Regions from separate parts of the Mycobacterium novum genome, predicted to be linked through region 2. Evidence: riboswitches for the same ligand, from Rfam matches in the RefSeq annotation. Region 2 holds a riboswitch; each other region holds the start of a gene.
The links. Region 2 has a riboswitch for magnesium ahead of G6N19_RS20615 (PPE family protein). Riboswitches for the same ligand answer to the same signal wherever they lie in the genome.
Positions count from the first base shown of each region.

Region 1: linked by a shared signal. The riboswitch ahead of G6N19_RS07080 (Rv1535 family protein) and the one ahead of G6N19_RS20615 (PPE family protein) in region 2 are both predicted to bind magnesium.
Region 3: linked by a shared signal. The riboswitch ahead of G6N19_RS09715 (PE family protein) and the one ahead of G6N19_RS20615 (PPE family protein) in region 2 are both predicted to bind magnesium.

Region 1 covers NZ_AP022562.1:1,537,559-1,542,650, forward strand. Annotated here, with positions in the region: gene G6N19_RS07070 (cation-translocating P-type ATPase) at 1-3,017, shown strand, start outside; gene G6N19_RS07075 (hypothetical protein) at 3,014-3,289, shown strand; gene G6N19_RS07080 (Rv1535 family protein) at 3,331-3,534, opposite strand; M-box (ykoK) riboswitch at 3,766-3,949, opposite strand; gene G6N19_RS07085 (MFS transporter) at 4,020-5,092, opposite strand, start outside.
Region 2 covers NZ_AP022562.1:4,376,815-4,381,906, reverse strand. Annotated here, with positions in the region: gene G6N19_RS20625 (PPE family protein) at 1-384, shown strand, start outside; gene G6N19_RS21660 (PPE family protein) at 390-1,748, shown strand; M-box (ykoK) riboswitch at 1,874-2,059, shown strand; gene G6N19_RS20615 (PPE family protein) at 2,493-3,698, shown strand; gene G6N19_RS20610 (MgtC/SapB family protein) at 3,718-4,431, shown strand; gene G6N19_RS20605 (sterol desaturase family protein) at 4,477-5,092, shown strand, end outside.
Region 3 covers NZ_AP022562.1:2,091,731-2,096,822, forward strand. Annotated here, with positions in the region: gene G6N19_RS09705 (hypothetical protein) at 1-276, shown strand, start outside; gene G6N19_RS09710 (PPE family protein) at 316-1,524, opposite strand; gene G6N19_RS09715 (PE family protein) at 1,543-1,839, opposite strand; M-box (ykoK) riboswitch at 2,122-2,294, opposite strand; gene G6N19_RS09720 (TetR family transcriptional regulator) at 2,587-3,177, opposite strand; gene G6N19_RS09725 (SDR family NAD(P)-dependent oxidoreductase) at 3,158-3,991, opposite strand; gene G6N19_RS09730 (LLM class F420-dependent oxidoreductase) at 4,104-4,967, shown strand; gene G6N19_RS09735 (nuclear transport factor 2 family protein) at 4,964-5,092, shown strand, end outside.

The DNA.
Region 1 (5,092 bases), 1.6 Mb from region 2:
CGGCCGTCGGGGCCCTGGCCGCGGCTGACGTGGCGCTGGGCGTGCTGCCGGGGCAGGAGGGCGCCCCGCCGTGGTGCGCCGATGTGTTGCTGAGCGACCTGGGCGCGGCGTGGCGGGTATTGCACGCTTTGCCGGCGGCGCGATCCGCGAGCCGCCGTGGCGTCGAGATCGCCACCGGTGCGTCGACATTGGGCGCGCTGTTGATGCTGCCGGGAGTGCGCGGCCAGGGACCGGGCCCGGTGACCACCGGCGCGGCGGCCGGCGCACTGTCCGGCTACTGGCTGGCCAGGCGCGCCGTGGACGCCCCGATGCCACGCCCGGCGGCGGTGCACGAGTGGCATGCCATGTCGGTGGACCAGGTGCGCGCGATGCTGCCGCCGCCCGAGCCGGAGATCCCGGCCGGGGACCAACACGCCCCTGCTGCGGCAGCCGCGCTGGCGGCGGTCGACCTGGCCCGTCGCGGCGCCCAGCGCGGCGCACCGCCGCGGATGATCTGGCAGTTCGCGCAGGCAGTCCGCAGCGAGCTGTCCGACCCGATCACGCCGGTGCTGGCGCTGGGAGCCGCCGCCAGCGCGGTGCTCGGTTCACCGGTCGACGCGGTACTGGTCGGCTCGGTGCTGGGCGGCAACGCGATGCTGGCGGCCGCGCAGCGCCTGGTGGCCGAGCGGCGGCTCAATGTGCTGTTGAACGAACAGGTTCCGCCGGCACGCCGGCTGCTGCCCGATGGCGGCTACTGCGAGGTCCCCGCCGAGGAGTTGCGTCTCGGTGACGTGATCGAGGTGCGGGCGCACGAGGTGGTGCCCGCCGACGGTCGCTTGATCGACGCCGACGATCTCGAGGTCGACGAGTCGTCGCTGACCGGCGAGTCGCTGTCGGTGGTCAAGCAGGTCGAGGCCACGCCGGGAGCGGACCTGGCCGAGCGCGAATGCATGATCTATGCGGGCACCACGGTCATCACCGGTACCGCCCTGGCGCTGGTGACCGCGGTGGGTGCCGACACCTACAGTCGCCGCGCCGCCGACCTGGTCGCCGGCGAGCAGTCGGCGGTCGGATTGCAGCACCAGCTGAGCCTGCTGACCAGCAAGGCCTGGCGGATCAGCCTGGCCGGGGGCACCCTGGTGACCGGTTTGGGCGTGCTCCGGCGGATCGGGTTGCGACAGTCGGTGGCCTCCGGCATCGCCATCGCCGTCGCGGCGATCCCGGAGGGCCTGCCGCTGGTGGCCACCCTGGCGCAGCAGGCGTCCGCCAGGCGGCTGACCAAATCCGGTGTGCTGGTTCGGGTGCCGCGCTCGGTGGAGGCGCTCGGCCGCGTCGACGTGGTGTGCTTCGACAAGACCGGGACGCTGAGCCAGAACCGGCTGCGGGTGACACAGCTGACACCGGCGCCGGGGTACAGCACCGATGAGGTGCTGGCGTTCGCGGCGCAGGCCGCCCCGGCCACCAACGGCCGGCAGGTGCACGCCACCGATGCCGCGATCATCGAAGCCGCGACGGCTGCCGGCGTGGTGGATCCCGATCGCGGCGAGGTCGCCCATCTGCCGTTCCGGTCCGGCCGCAGCTACTCGGCGACGATCGTCGGCGCCGAGTTGACCGTCAAGGGTGCGCCGGAGGTTGTCGGGCCCGCCTGCGGCGGGGACCCGGCGATCCGCAAGACGGTGCTGGGTATGGCCGGCGAGGGGCTGCGGGTGATCGCCGTCGCCCGGCGGGAACTCTCCGCCGCGCAGGTCACCGCCCTGGGTGAGGATCCGGATCCGGAGGACATCGGCCAGTTCTGCGGCGACGGGCTGACGTTCGTCGGGTTGATCGGTATCGCCGACACACCCCGGCCGGAGGCCGCCGCCCTGCTGGCCGACCTGGACCGCTGGCAGATCCCGGTGCGGCTCATCACCGGCGACCACCCGGTCACCGCCACCGCGATCGCCCGGGAGCTCGGCCTACAGATCAGCGCCGATCAGGTGATCAGCGGCGCGGAGTGGGATGCGTTGTCCCGCAAGGGCCAGGAAGTCGCGGTAGCCGAGCGGGTGGTGTTCGCCCGGATGTCACCGGAGAACAAGGTGCAGATCGTGCAGACCCTGGAGCGCACCGGCAAGGTGTCGGCGATGGTCGGTGACGGCGCCAACGATGCCGCGGCCATCCGCGCCGCCACCGTCGGGATCGCGGTCGTCGCCCACGGCAGCGAGGCCGCCAGCACCGCCGCCGACGTGGTATTGCTCGATGGCCGGATCCACACCCTGCTCGACGCGTTGGACGAGGGCCGGGAACTGTGGCAGCGGGTGCAGGCAGCGGTCGGGGTGCTGCTGGGCGGCAACGCCGGCGAGGTGGCGTTCGCGATCATCGGCAGCGCGCTTACCGGGCGCTCACCGCTCAACGCCCGCCAGCTGCTGCTGGTGAACATGCTCACCGACGCACTGCCGGCGACCGCGCTGGCGGTCAGTGAACTGAACGACTCGGCGGCCGCCACGGCGCGTGGCCCGGATCCCGACGCGCTGTGGCGCGCGGTGGCGGTGCGCGGGGTGACGACCGCGTCGGCCGCGGTGGGCGCCTGGACGCTGGCCTCGATGACCGGCCGCCAACAGCGGGCCTCCACGGTCGCGCTGGTGTCGCTGGTCGCCGCCCAGCTGGGCCAGACGCTGCTGGACTCGCATGACCCGCTGGTGGTGGCGACCGCGGTCGGCTCGCTCGCCGCAATGGGGACGTTGATCTCCATTCCGGGCGTCAGCCAGCTGCTGGGCTGCACCCCGCTGGGTCCGCTGGGCTGGGCTCAGGCGCTGGGGGCGGCGACGGTCGCCACCGCCGGCGCGGCCGTGGTGCCGAGGCTGCTGTCCGGCTTGCAGGAGTCAGCCGACAAGCCCACCCAGTTCATGGTGCCCGTGCCGCGCCAGCCGGACGGCACCCCGACCTCCGACGGCCACTCCGCGCCACGGCTGCGGCTTGTGCACAATGGGGACACCGGCTCTCGCCGCGGAACGGCCGCGGCCCGATCATCCGGCGACCCGTCGCCACCAGGAGGCTCATGATGGCGGACAAGACGCGGCGCAGCGCATCCCAGCGGGAAGCGGTGGCCCACATCCGGGATGCCGAGGGCTTCGCGGTGGAATTGCCGCTGTTCGGCAAGGTGACGGTGCCGCGACCCGAGCAGCTGGCCTACTACGGCGGGCTGGCGCTGCTGGCCGCGTTCGAGATCATCGACTGGCCGGTAGCCGCTGCGGTGGCTGCCGGCCACATTCTGGCCAACAACCACCGCAGCGAGGTACTCGAGCAACTCGGCGAGGCCTTGGAGGACGCCTAGCAGACGCCTAGCGAAGACGTCTGTCCGCGGCCTCGGTCGACTCAGTGGTCGACGGTCAGCACCCCGACGCGCCACAAGAGTGCATACATCTGGTGCAGGGGACCACTGAGCAGCCGGGTGGCCATGTCGACCACCGGGTCTGAGGCGGGCGCAGCCGGTGCACCCCGGCGGGTGTCCACCTTCTTCGCCGTGCTGATGGCACGCGGGGCCGGCGCCTGGATGTCGGTGTAGGCGATTGCAACCATGATGATGGCCTCCTAGTCGCGTAACGCCGCTACGCGCTCAGCTGGAGGCCGGAATCGGGGCTCAACTGGAGGCGGTATGCGACCGTTCGGATGGGGACGGAACAGAAGTCAGATATCGGCTCGGACTATCACCGGAACTCATGCGTCCCTCACCTCCTCTCGGTCGCGGGCACGCGTCGGCGTGCCGGTTTCACCGCAGGCTTTGGAGGCAGCTCCGACGACTGTCGGAAGACCGCACCCCTCTCGTCAGAGCTTCGACACTGCACGGCGTGTCCCGCCCGCTCAGATCCGCGAGCCGGAAGCCACTTGGGCTCAACCCTTAAGCCGGGAGGAGCTGTCCTGACCCGGGGCGTCTTTCGACGTTCGGGGTCAGTGGCCTGTGTCCGTGCAGACGCCTCACCTAACGAGGTGCTTGCATGGTCCATAGTGCATCAGGAATGCGCCCGGGTCAATTCAACTCACCCACCGGTTTCCACACGGTTCGGTCACGACCCGGCAGCATCGTCGAGGTGCACCGTCACCCGGGTTCCGCGGGCGCCCGGGGCGCTGTCGGACCACTTCACCGGCTCGCCGGCGTAACGCCCCGGCGCCGCCCACGACGTCAGCGCACCGAGCACCATCATCACCGCCGCGGCGGCGAACACCACCGCCAACCCGGTATGGAACGGCCCGGAGATCAGTTGCGGGAAGAAGCTGTGCCCGGTCAACATCTGGGCGTCGACACCGGGATGGTCCAGCGCACCGGAGGGCCCCAGCAGTTCGCCGATCGGGTTGTAACCCAGAAACGCCGCGAACAGGCTGCCCACCGGCGGGGTGTTGGCCACCTGTTCGGCGACCTCGGCGGGCACTCCCCGCTGCTGCAACCCCGCACCCATCGCCTCCGGCAGCGTGTTTGCCAGGCCGATCACCATGAGGGAGAAGAAGATACCGATCGACAACGACGTGCCGGCGTTGAAGAACGTGGCCCGCACACCCGAGGCGGCACCGCGCTGCGCGGCCGGGACGCTGGACATGACCACGGCAGTGTTGGGCGCGGTGAAGATCCCGCCGCCGAGTCCGTTGAGGAAGACCAGCGCCGCGAAGATCCGATAGTCGAAGTCGACCGGAAGCAGCACCAGCGCCACAAACGTCACCGCCATCAGCGCCATCCCACCGACGGCGAACGGGCGGGCGCCGTGCCGGTCGGACAGCGACCCGGCCACCGGACCGGCCAACAGGAAGCCCACCGTCATCGGCAGCAGGTAGATGCCCGACCACAGCGGGGTGGATTCGAAGCTGTAGCCGTGCAGCGGCAACCAGATCCCCTGCAGCCAGATGATCAGCATGAACTGCATGCCGCCGCGCCCGATCGCCGCCAGCAGCCCGGCCGCGTTGGCCATGCCGAACGCCGGGATCTTGAACAGCCGCACATCGAGCAGCGGCGCGGCGACCCGCAGTTCGATGACGCAGAACAGCGCCAGCAGCGCCACCCCCAGCGCCAGCGAACCCAGCACCACCGGGCTTGTCCAACTGGTCGGCGAATCACCATGCGGCTGAATGCTGTAGGTGATCGCGGTCA
Region 2 (5,092 bases):
AACGCAGGCGTGGTCGGCAAACTCGCGGTCCCGCCGGCCTGGGCCGAGTCGGTGCCGGAGGCCACGACGACAGCGGCGGTACCCACCGCGGCACCGGCCGCCGCCGCAGCGGCACCGGAAGGACACGGTGCGGGCATGGCTGCCGCCGCGATGACGGCCGGGCGGGCCGGTCGGCGAAGCCGTGCCAAGCGGGCGGGCGCGCAGGGCGAGCGGATCGGCGACCGGTTCACCGAGGCGGGAGAGGTGCGGCACTGGCACGTCGAGCCGGGCGGGCTCAAGAGTCTGCTGGGCGAGGTGGCCGGACAGCCCGGGGTCCACGAGATCTACTTCGACACCGAGGCGCAGGTTCCGCCGGACACCGGGTCGCCACGGGGCCGGAGGTGAGGGGAATGGATTTTGCCGCGCTGCCGCCGGAGGTCAACTCCGGACGGCTGTATGCCGGCCCGGGCTCCGGGCCGATGCTGGCCGCCGCGGCCGCGTGGGCGCGGCTGGCCGCCGAAACCGGTTCGGCTGCCGGGGTTTACCGATCGGTGCTATCGGGCTTGACCGGCCAGTGGTGGCTGGGGCCGGCGTCGGAGTCGATGGCCGCCGCCGTGGCACCCTACCTGGCTTGGCTCGACTCCACCGCAGCCCTGGCCGAGCAGGCTGCCGCCCGGGCCACCGCGGCCGCGGCGGCCTTCGACGAAGCCTTCGCCGCCGTCGCGCCACCGCCGATGATCGCGGCGAACCGCAGCGCGCAGGCGACGCTCGTCGCGTCGAATGTGCTCGGGCAGAACAGCGCGGCGATCGCGTCGCTCGACGTCGAGTACGCGCAACTGTGGGTCCAGGACGCGCTGGCGATGTACAGCTATGCCGCCAAGTCGGCCGCCGCGACCGCATTGACCCCGTTCGCCGAACCACCGCCCACCACCGACCCCGCGCGGCAGGGTGGGCAGGCGGCGGCGGTCGCCGCTGCCACCGCCGCCAGCGGGCACGCTGAGCTGTCGCGGTTGATCACCGCCATTCCTCAGGCGCTGAACGGGCTTGCTCCGGCGGCGGCGGTTGCGGCAGCCTCGACGCAGCCGGCGCAGACCACCACGGCGCTGTCACTGGCCCAGATCGCTTCCTACATCGAGGTGCTGCCGAAGAGCATCGTGCCGTTCAACGCCGCGATCAAGACCGTGCTTTACGGCATGGTCCAGTACTCCCGTAATCTCAACATCGACCTGGACATCGCCGCGGCAACCGGCGGGCAAGCCGGATTCGGCTCCGGCGCAACGTCGTTGGTCGCAACGGAACTGCCGCAACCGGTCGGCGCCGGGCCGGTATCGGCCGGTGCCGGCGGCCCGGGCAGGATCGGCCGGCTCAGCGTTCCGCCGAACTGGGTGACGACCGCCCCGGTGGCCAAGATGGCCGCAGCGGCGTTGCCCGGCGCCGCCGCGGCGGCAGCGCCGGCCGCTGCGGTCGCCGGAGCGCAGATCCCCACGGGGGTCTTCGGCGACATCGCGCTGGCGAGCCTGGCCGCGCGGGCGCTCACCGGCGCCGCACCGCGAAGCCGCCCCGCCGCCGCGATGAACGGCCACGCGCAGAGCCGACTGGAACGCCTGGTCACCGAGTTGGCCGGCACCACCGATGTGCAGCACTGGCACGTTGACCCCAGTCGCCTCGACAGCCTGCTCGAGGAACTCGCCGAGCAACCCGGCGTGCATGCGGTGCACGTCAATCCCGACGGGCAGAATAACGCCGGGCCGGGTCGGCAGCCCGGCTGAAGCCCGTGCGATTTCTGCCCGACAGCAGGCGATTTGGCCACCGAAGCGGACTATTGGCCCGCGAGCCGCTGCCGTCGCGCGGTGTCTGATTGACCCTGCCAGTTAGCTGGTGCATTATGGTGAGGCAAGCACCTCGTTAGGTGAGGCGTCTGCACGGATATAGGCCACTGACCCCGAACGTCGAAAGACGCCCCGGGTCAGGACAGCTCCTCCCGGATTAAGGGTTGAGCCCAAGTGGCTTCCGGACCTGCGTTGCATGCGCAGGCAGGACACGCCGTGCAGTGCCGAAGCTCTGACGAGAGGGGTGCGAAAGTCCGGCTGTCGCCGGGCGTCCCCACCTCTGTGTGCATACGTGCAGGCACCCGCGCGTGCCCAGGCCGAGAGGAGGTGAGAGCGACATTGAGTCCGAGTGATAGTTCCTATCCGAGATCGATGTTCGTCTCGCTCGATCTCGGTACTGCTTTCACCATCTGATTCGCACCGGCGCTGAATTCGTCATCTGGCGTGCTTCCGTCAGCGGAACACGTCAGGCTTCGGCATGTCGGCGAAAATGCTTGTCAGCTCGAACTTTCCGTCGAGCAGCGATTTCGTCGACGCGCCCGGCTCCGGTATGTCGCCATGACCGGCTAACCCGATTCGTGCCTCCGGCCAGCTGCGGACGCAACGCGTATCGGGATATCGACGTGCCTGCACACCCGCGCAACACCAGACTCTCTCAACCACCAGTCAATTAGGAGCAATGCCATGGACTTCGGAGCATTCCCGCCGGAATTCAACTCGGCTCGTATCTACACCGGCCCCGGCTCGGGACCGCTGATGGCCGCCGCGGCGGCGTGGGACAAGTTGGCCGCCGAACTCGCTTCGGCCGAGGCCGCCTACCAGTCGGTCATCAACGGGCTCATCAGCGAGGGCTGGATGGGGCCGGCCTCCAACGCGATGGCCGCCGCGGCCGCGCCCTACGCGGCGTGGATGGGCACCACCGCGGTCCGGGCGGAACAGGCTGCCGCCCAGGCGAAGGCGGCAGCCGCGGCGTTCGACGCGGCGTACGCGATGACGGTGGCGCCGCCGCTGGTCGTCGCCAACCGCTCACAGCTCGCGACCCTGGTGGCCACCAACGTCCTGGGCCAGAACACCGGGGCGATCGCCGCGACGGAGGCGCGTTACGGCCAGATGTGGGCCCAGGACGCTGCGGCGATGTACGGCTACGCGGCGTCGTCGGCGGTGGCCACCAAGGTGACGCCGTTCAACTCACCGCACGAGGTCGCCGACCCGTCGTCGCAGGCGGTCCAGCAGGCCGCGGTTGCCCAGGCCGCTGGTAACGCGGCCTCGTCGAATGCGCAATCCACACTGTCGCAAGCGATTACCAACACGCCGCAGACGCTGCAGACCCTCGCCGCGCCGGTGCAGCCGCCGGTCACGGGGGGCGAGGGGATCAGCACGGGTGACCTGAGCAACGCGATGACCAACTTGATGAGCAGCTCGTTCAGCCCGATGGGCGCGGCCGGGATCTCCAACTTCGCCGCCGACATGGCGGTGGTGCGTGGTGCTGCCATCGCCGCGGGTGACCCGCTGGGCTTGGGCGCCATCGACCCGTTCACGCCGATGCTCGGCGGGCTCGGGCTGGGCGGCGGACTCGGCCACGGAATGCACGGCCTGGGCGCCGGATTGGGGGGTCTGGGCACTGCCTCGGCGACAATGGGGCAGGCGTCCACGGTCGGCGCGCTGTCGGTGCCGCAGTCGTGGGCGGCGTCCATCCCGGCTACCGCAGCTCCCGGCAGCGCCGTGGCCGCCACCGGCTGGACCGTTGCCGCACACGCGCCGGAGGCCGGCGCGGCCGGTATGCCGGGCGTGCCGCTGGCCGGCGCCGGGCAGGGCCGCAACTACGGATTCGCCGCGCCGCGGTACGGCTTCAAGCCGACGGTCATGGCTCGGCCGGTGGTCGCCGGATAGCTGTGACATCGTTGGGACCATGCAGACGCTGAGCGTCGCCGAGTTCACGCTGCGGCTGGCCGTCGGGCTGGGCTGCGGCGCGCTGATCGGGCTGGAACGGCAGTGGCGGGCACGGATGGCCGGGTTGCGCACCAATGCGCTGGTGGCGGCCGGGGCGACACTGTTCGTGCTCTACTCGGTTTCCGCCGGTGACACCAGTTCCACCCGGGTCGCCTCCTATGTGGTGTCCGGGGTGGGATTCCTCGGCGGCGGGGTGATCCTGCGGGAGGGGTTCAACGTTCGCGGCCTGAACACCGCGGCGACCCTGTGGTGCTCGGCGGCCGTCGGGGTGCTGGCGGCCGCCGGCGACGTGCTGTTCGCGGTGATCGGCACCGGCGCGATCGTCGGCACCCACCTGTTGCTGCGACCGCTGGGCCGGCTCATCGACCGTGATCAGCACATCGAGGAGGACGAGCCGCAGTCGCCGTACCAGGTGCAGGTGGTCTGCCGGCCCAAGTCCGAGAAGTACCTGCGGGCCCAGATCGTGCAGCACACCGCCGGCAACGACCTGGTGCTGCGGGGGATCCACACCGGCCCGGCCGGCGACGACAACATGACCCTGACCGCCACGATGTTGTCGGATAACCGGGCGCCGGAACGGCTCGAGCGCCTGGTCGGCGAGCTCTCGCTGCAGCCGGGCGTCTATGCGGTGCAGTGGCACGCCGAGGGGCAGGCGGCCCTGTCGCCGGAGTGACCGTCGCCGGGCCGATCTAGGCTGTTGGCACTGGAGGTGAGCGCGGTGGATGGGATCGCTGGCATGTGGTCGGTGTTGCCGGGCCCGATGCGTGACCCGGTGCTGTTCGCCATCCCGTTCTTCCTGCTGCTGCTGACGCTGGAATGGACGGCGGCCCGCAAGCTCGCAGACCTTGAACGCGGCTCCTACCGCGCCAGGGACGCCTGGACCAGCATCTCCATGGGATTGGTGTCGGTGGCCACCACCGCCGGCTGGAAGTTCCTCGCGCTGCTCGGCTACGCGGCGATCTACACCTATCTGGCGCCGTGGCACCTGTCGCCGCGGCAGTGGTACACCTGGGTGATCGCCATCCTGGGCGTGGACCTGCTGTATTACACCTACCATCGCATCGCGCACCGGGTGCGGCTGATCTGGGCGACCCACCAGGCGCACCATTCCAGCCAGTACTACAACCTGGCCACCGCACTGCGACAGAAGTGGAACAACAGCGGCGAGGTCCTGCTGTGGATCCCGTTGCCGCTGTTTGGTATTCCGCCCTGGATGGTGTTCGCCGCATTCTCGGTGAATCTGATCTACCAGTTCTGGGTGCACACCGAGCGGATCGACAAGCTGCCGCGTGTAATCGAGTTCATCTTCAACACCCCCTCGCACCACCGGGTGC
Region 3 (5,092 bases), 2.2 Mb from region 2:
CTCTACGACCTGGCGTTCGGTCTGCTGGCCATGTCCGGTCTGCCCACCGTGGTGGCACTGGGGGCGTTCGCGGTCGCGGTGTACGTCCACGGGGTGCTGCCGCGATACACCGCCCACCTCGCGGTCGCCGCTGCCGCGGTACATCCGCTGTTGCTGCTGGCGTTCATCGTCGGCACCGGACCGCTGTCGCTGGAAGGGCTTTCGATCACCGCCATGCCGGCGTTCTTGTTCGCCTGGATCCTGGGAACCGCGCTGGGGATGCCACGCAGGCCGTAGCTGTCGGCTCCTCGGCTCGCCCAAGCCGCGCCGCTGTACCTACCCGACCACCACTGGACGCGGCATCACGGTGAGCTTGGTGCCATAGCGCGGCGTGCCGAGGCCGAAGCTGCCGCTACGTCCGCCACCGTTCGGGAGCATCGGAGGCGGCATGGCGGTCACCGACCTGCTGTCCGGGGCGACCGTCCAGCCGCTGGCTGTTCCGGCACTCGGCGCAGCCGCCGGGACGGCCGTTCCCCAGCTCGGTGGCGCGGACAAGGATCCGACCAGGGTCGCTCTGCCCACTCCGGCCGACACCGGGGAGCCTGCGCCCCCGACCGCAGCTCCGGCAGCGCGGCCGGCGGTCTCGGCCGACGCCAGTGTCATACCTGGCGCGGAGCTGAGCCCGCCACCGGTGAGGGCGGCCGTGCCGCCCTCCATGCCGCGGGCCAGAAACCCGAGCGTAGCCAGACCCGCGAAGCCCTCGAGGTTCCCGCCCGGGTCGAAGATCCCGGTTGCGGCGATCGTGTTCCACAGCTGCGCGTTGATGTTCAGGCCCGAGCCGTCGTCGTGGCCCCAGGTTCCGTCGAAGAGGCCGTCGAAGAACTTCGTCCAATGCCAATCTGGGTCCGTCGGCCTCGTGCCCTCTGCCGGCGACGCCATGCTCCGCAATGCGCTGGGCACCTGGGAGTGCGCATCTCCGGTGTCGGCTGGGAGGGCGCCAGAACTGCTCTCGTCGTCTGAAGTGGTGGTCTCCGGTGCTACCGCGAACGGAACCAGTTCGGTGGCGGATGCGGCAGCGGCGGCGTAGCTGTACATCGCAACGGCGTCCTGCGCCCACATCTGCGCGTAGCGGGCTTCGGTCGCCGCAATCTCCGGTGTATTCAATCCCAGAGCGTTGGTCTTGACCAATGCCGCCAACATCACTCGATTGGCTGCGATCGCCGGCGGCGGCACCGTCATGGCGTAGGCCGACGCGTAGGCATCGGCGGCGGCGTAGGCCTGCGCTGCGGTCTGCTCCGCCTGTTCGGCGGTGACGCTCATCCAGCTGATGTAGGGCTCGGCGGCCGCGGTCATCGCCGACGCCGAGGGACCCCACCAACCTTGGCTGACCAGGCCCGCCACAGACCATTCGAAAGATATTGCTGCAGAACGTAATTCTGCCGCCAACAGGTTCCATGCCGCCGCAGCGGACAGCATCGGATCGACACCCGGACCGGCGTACATGCGTGCGGAATTGACTTCCGGGGGAACTGCTCCGTAATCCATTATCAGTAAACCCTTTCGCTAGATCGAGATGGCGTTGGCGGCGTCGGTCGCTGCGTAGGACTGCGCGTTGCGCTGCAGCATGATCACGAACCTCTCGTGCACCACAGCGGCGCGCTTGCTGATCGCCTGGTACATCTGGGCATGCCTGGCAAACTGAGCGGCGGTCAGTGCAGAGACCTCGTCGGCGGCCGCCGGAACCACCCCGGTTGTCGGCCCGACGGCGGCCGTGTTCTGCGCAGCCACCGCGTTGCCGATGCTGCTCAGTTCAGCCGCTGTCGCGGTGAGTTCTTCGGGAAGTGCAGACACAAAAGACATCGAAACTCCTTATGAAATAGCGAATAACGTTGCGAGGGCACAAAATTCGCACGCTGGAAACCGCGCTCGGGTCAGTGGCCGGGGAGCGCGGGTACGGTATGGCGCGAGCCGAGTCAGAAAGTGAAAGCGGCGCCGCGAACGGGTTCGAGCGAAGTGGTCGTCGAACTCGGATAAGGACTATCGTCCGGACTCAATGTCACTCTCACCTCCTCACGGCCAGGGCACACGGGGATGCCGGCGCAGCATGCACATCAGGGAGAGCCGGGCCGACGACACCGCCGGCCGGCACCCCTCTCGTCAGAGTTTCGGCACTGCACGCCGTATCCGGCCAGAAGCCGGAAGCCACTTGGGCTCAACCCTTAAGCCGGGAAGAGCTGTCCTGACCCTGGGCGTCTCTCGACGTTGGAGGTCAGTGGCCTGTATCCGTACAGACGCCTCACCTAGCGAGGTGCGTTCGCCGCCATGTTGGCAGCAACAGTGCGCGGAGTCAACTCGACCGGCGTGGCGTGACTGTCGCGCCGGACCAATCTGGGCATGGAAACCCGCTGGAAGGCACCGGATTTCGTAGTGAAAATGATGTGCCTCGCCGAATCCGACGTTGGCCCCATGGAGTGCTTGCCGAAATACGTTGGATATCAGTCTGGTTCGCAAGAGCCGGACTCTCGGAGCGGAGAGGCGCCCCCGTTGAGTCCGCGTAGAACTCGCTGTGCGCGGTGTGAAAGTGCGCTATGCATCGGTAACACCAAGCTAGGTTTTGCGCCAGGGCGCCAGCAGCAGTTCGCACGCGCGGCGCATGTCGGTTTCGGCTTGCGCCGGTGTGGTCTCACCCATCACCGCCCACGACAAGACACCGTAGGCGCACTGCTCGACCAGCAGCGCGAGCTGGGCGTCCTGCGATGCGGGGCGGGTGATCCCGGCGACCGACAGGATGATCTCGCGCAGATTGAAGTCGCCGGCCGCTCCGGACTCGGCTCGCCGGGCATTGACCGAAGTGATCATCGCGCGGGCCAGCCGGGGGCGGGCGAGCATGGACCGGCAGATGCCGGCCATGAGTTCGCTGATATCGGCTGCCGGACATCCGGTCGCCGGCTCCGGCGGGGTGACGGATCGGGTGTAGTGCAACAGCAGCGCGCTGAACAGGTGATGTTTCGTCGGGTAGTAGCGATAGACAGTGGTGATTGAAACGCCGGATTGATCCGCCACAGCCTGCATCCGGACCGCCTCCAGCCCGTCGCGGGCGCCGAGTCGGGCGGCGGTGGCGAGAATCCGTTCGCAGCGCCGTCGTTGGGCGGCCGTCCTGGGAGTCGCCGGCTCGCGATCAACCGGTGGGCGGGGCATCGGGGTCCGGGATGGGCGCGCCACCGAGCAGCTTCTGCATCATCCGATGGGACGCGAGCACGGCTGCGGCCCGGTCGAGCGTGGCGCGCAGCGCGGGATTCCCGGCATGAGCCGAGACGACGTGCACCGGGCCGTGGGGGAGCTGGGCCAGTCCCTCGCGGGCGACATCGGCCGGATCGGACACCGGCATCCCGGCGATATCGAAGTTGAGCCCCACCCGCTGCATGGCCGGTGTCCTGGTGACGCCGAGCACCAGTTCGAGCACATGCACGTTGTGTTCGCGCAACTCCAGCCACAGGCCTTCGGCGTAGATCCGGGTGAACGCCTTCACGCCGCCGTACACGCTGTGTCGCGCCGAGCCCTGGTAGCCGGTGAGCGAGCCGACCAGCAGCACGCCGCCGCGCCGGCGAGCACGCATCGGGCCGGCGAAGTGATGGATCAATGCCAGCGGAGCCGTCACGTTCAGGTCGATCACCTGCTGGAAGGCCGCCAGGTCGCCGTCGAGGAACTCTGCGCTGTGGGTGTTGGCCCCCGCGTTGTAGATCAGCAGACCGATCTCGAGATCGGATGTGGCAGCGAAGATCTGCGCGCGGCCATCCGGATCGGTCAGGTCCACGGCCAACTCGCGGACCTGCCCGCCCAACTCGCGGCAGCGTTCGGCGGTGTCGCGCAGTGGCCCGGATTTGCGGGCGATCAGGACTAGGTTGATCCCGGCCCGGGCCAGCAGTAGGGCGAACTCCGCGCCGACGCCCTCCGAACCGCCCGCGATCACGGCCCAGGGCCCGTACTGGCCCCGCCACTCGCCGCTGGACACGCGCCGCCTCCATAACTAAAATTGATTCCAGTTTTTCTGAAGACTACCTCAGCCACCAGGCGCAACGAAAGTGCAGGAAGCCATTGCGGTACGACCAAGCCAGGGCCTGTCGATGAGACTCGGCCTGTTCACGCCGGTGGTGATCCAGATCCCCGGTACCGCGTCCGAGTGGGAAGCCGACGGCGGAATCGACGACGTCGCCGAGATCGGAGCGACCGCCGACGACCTGGGATTCGCCCACCTCACCTGCTCGGAACACGTCGCGGTGCCCGTCGAAGTGGCGGCTGTACGCGGCGCGACGTACTGGGACCCGTTGGCCACCTTGTCGTTTCTCGCCGCACGCACCCGACGGATCAGGCTGGTCACCTCTGTGCTGGTGCTCGGCTACCACCACCCGCTGGAGATCGCCAAGCGCTACGGCACCCTCGACCGGGTCAGCGCCGGTCGGCTGACGCTCGGGGTGGGCGTCGGTTCACTGCGGGAGGAGTTCGACCTGCTCGGCTGCGCCTGGGAGGATCGCGGCGCCCGCGCCGACGACGCGATGAAGGCACTGCGCGCGTCGTTGTCGACCAGCCGGCCGGCATACCACGGCGACTACTACCGATACGACTCGCTGATCGTGGAGCCGTGCGCGGTGCAGCCGCGGGTGCCGATCTGGGTGGGTGGCCGAACCAGGCGCTCGCTGCGGCGCGCGGTCGAACTGGGCGACGGCTGGACGCCGTTCGGCCTGACGGTGGACGAGATCGCGAAAATGCTCGGCTCCGTCGATGTTCCCGATGACTTCGCCGTCGTGCTGGCGACACCGCCGCTGGACCCGATCGGCGCCCCGCAACACGCCACGGACCAGATCGAGCGGCTGGCCGAAGCGGGGGCGACGGATGTCAGCTGTGTGATCTCGGCGCAATCCGCGGGGCACTTCTGCAACCAGCTCGCAGCACTCGCGCAGCTGACGAACCTGGCCGGGAAAGGATCGTGACCGACCAACGGCTCGCCGACCTCGAACGTCGGCTGCAGCGCATCGAAGACGAACGCGCGATCGAGCGAATGATCGCCTCCTACGGCCCCCTGGTGGATGCCGGCGATGCCGGCGCCACCGCCGCC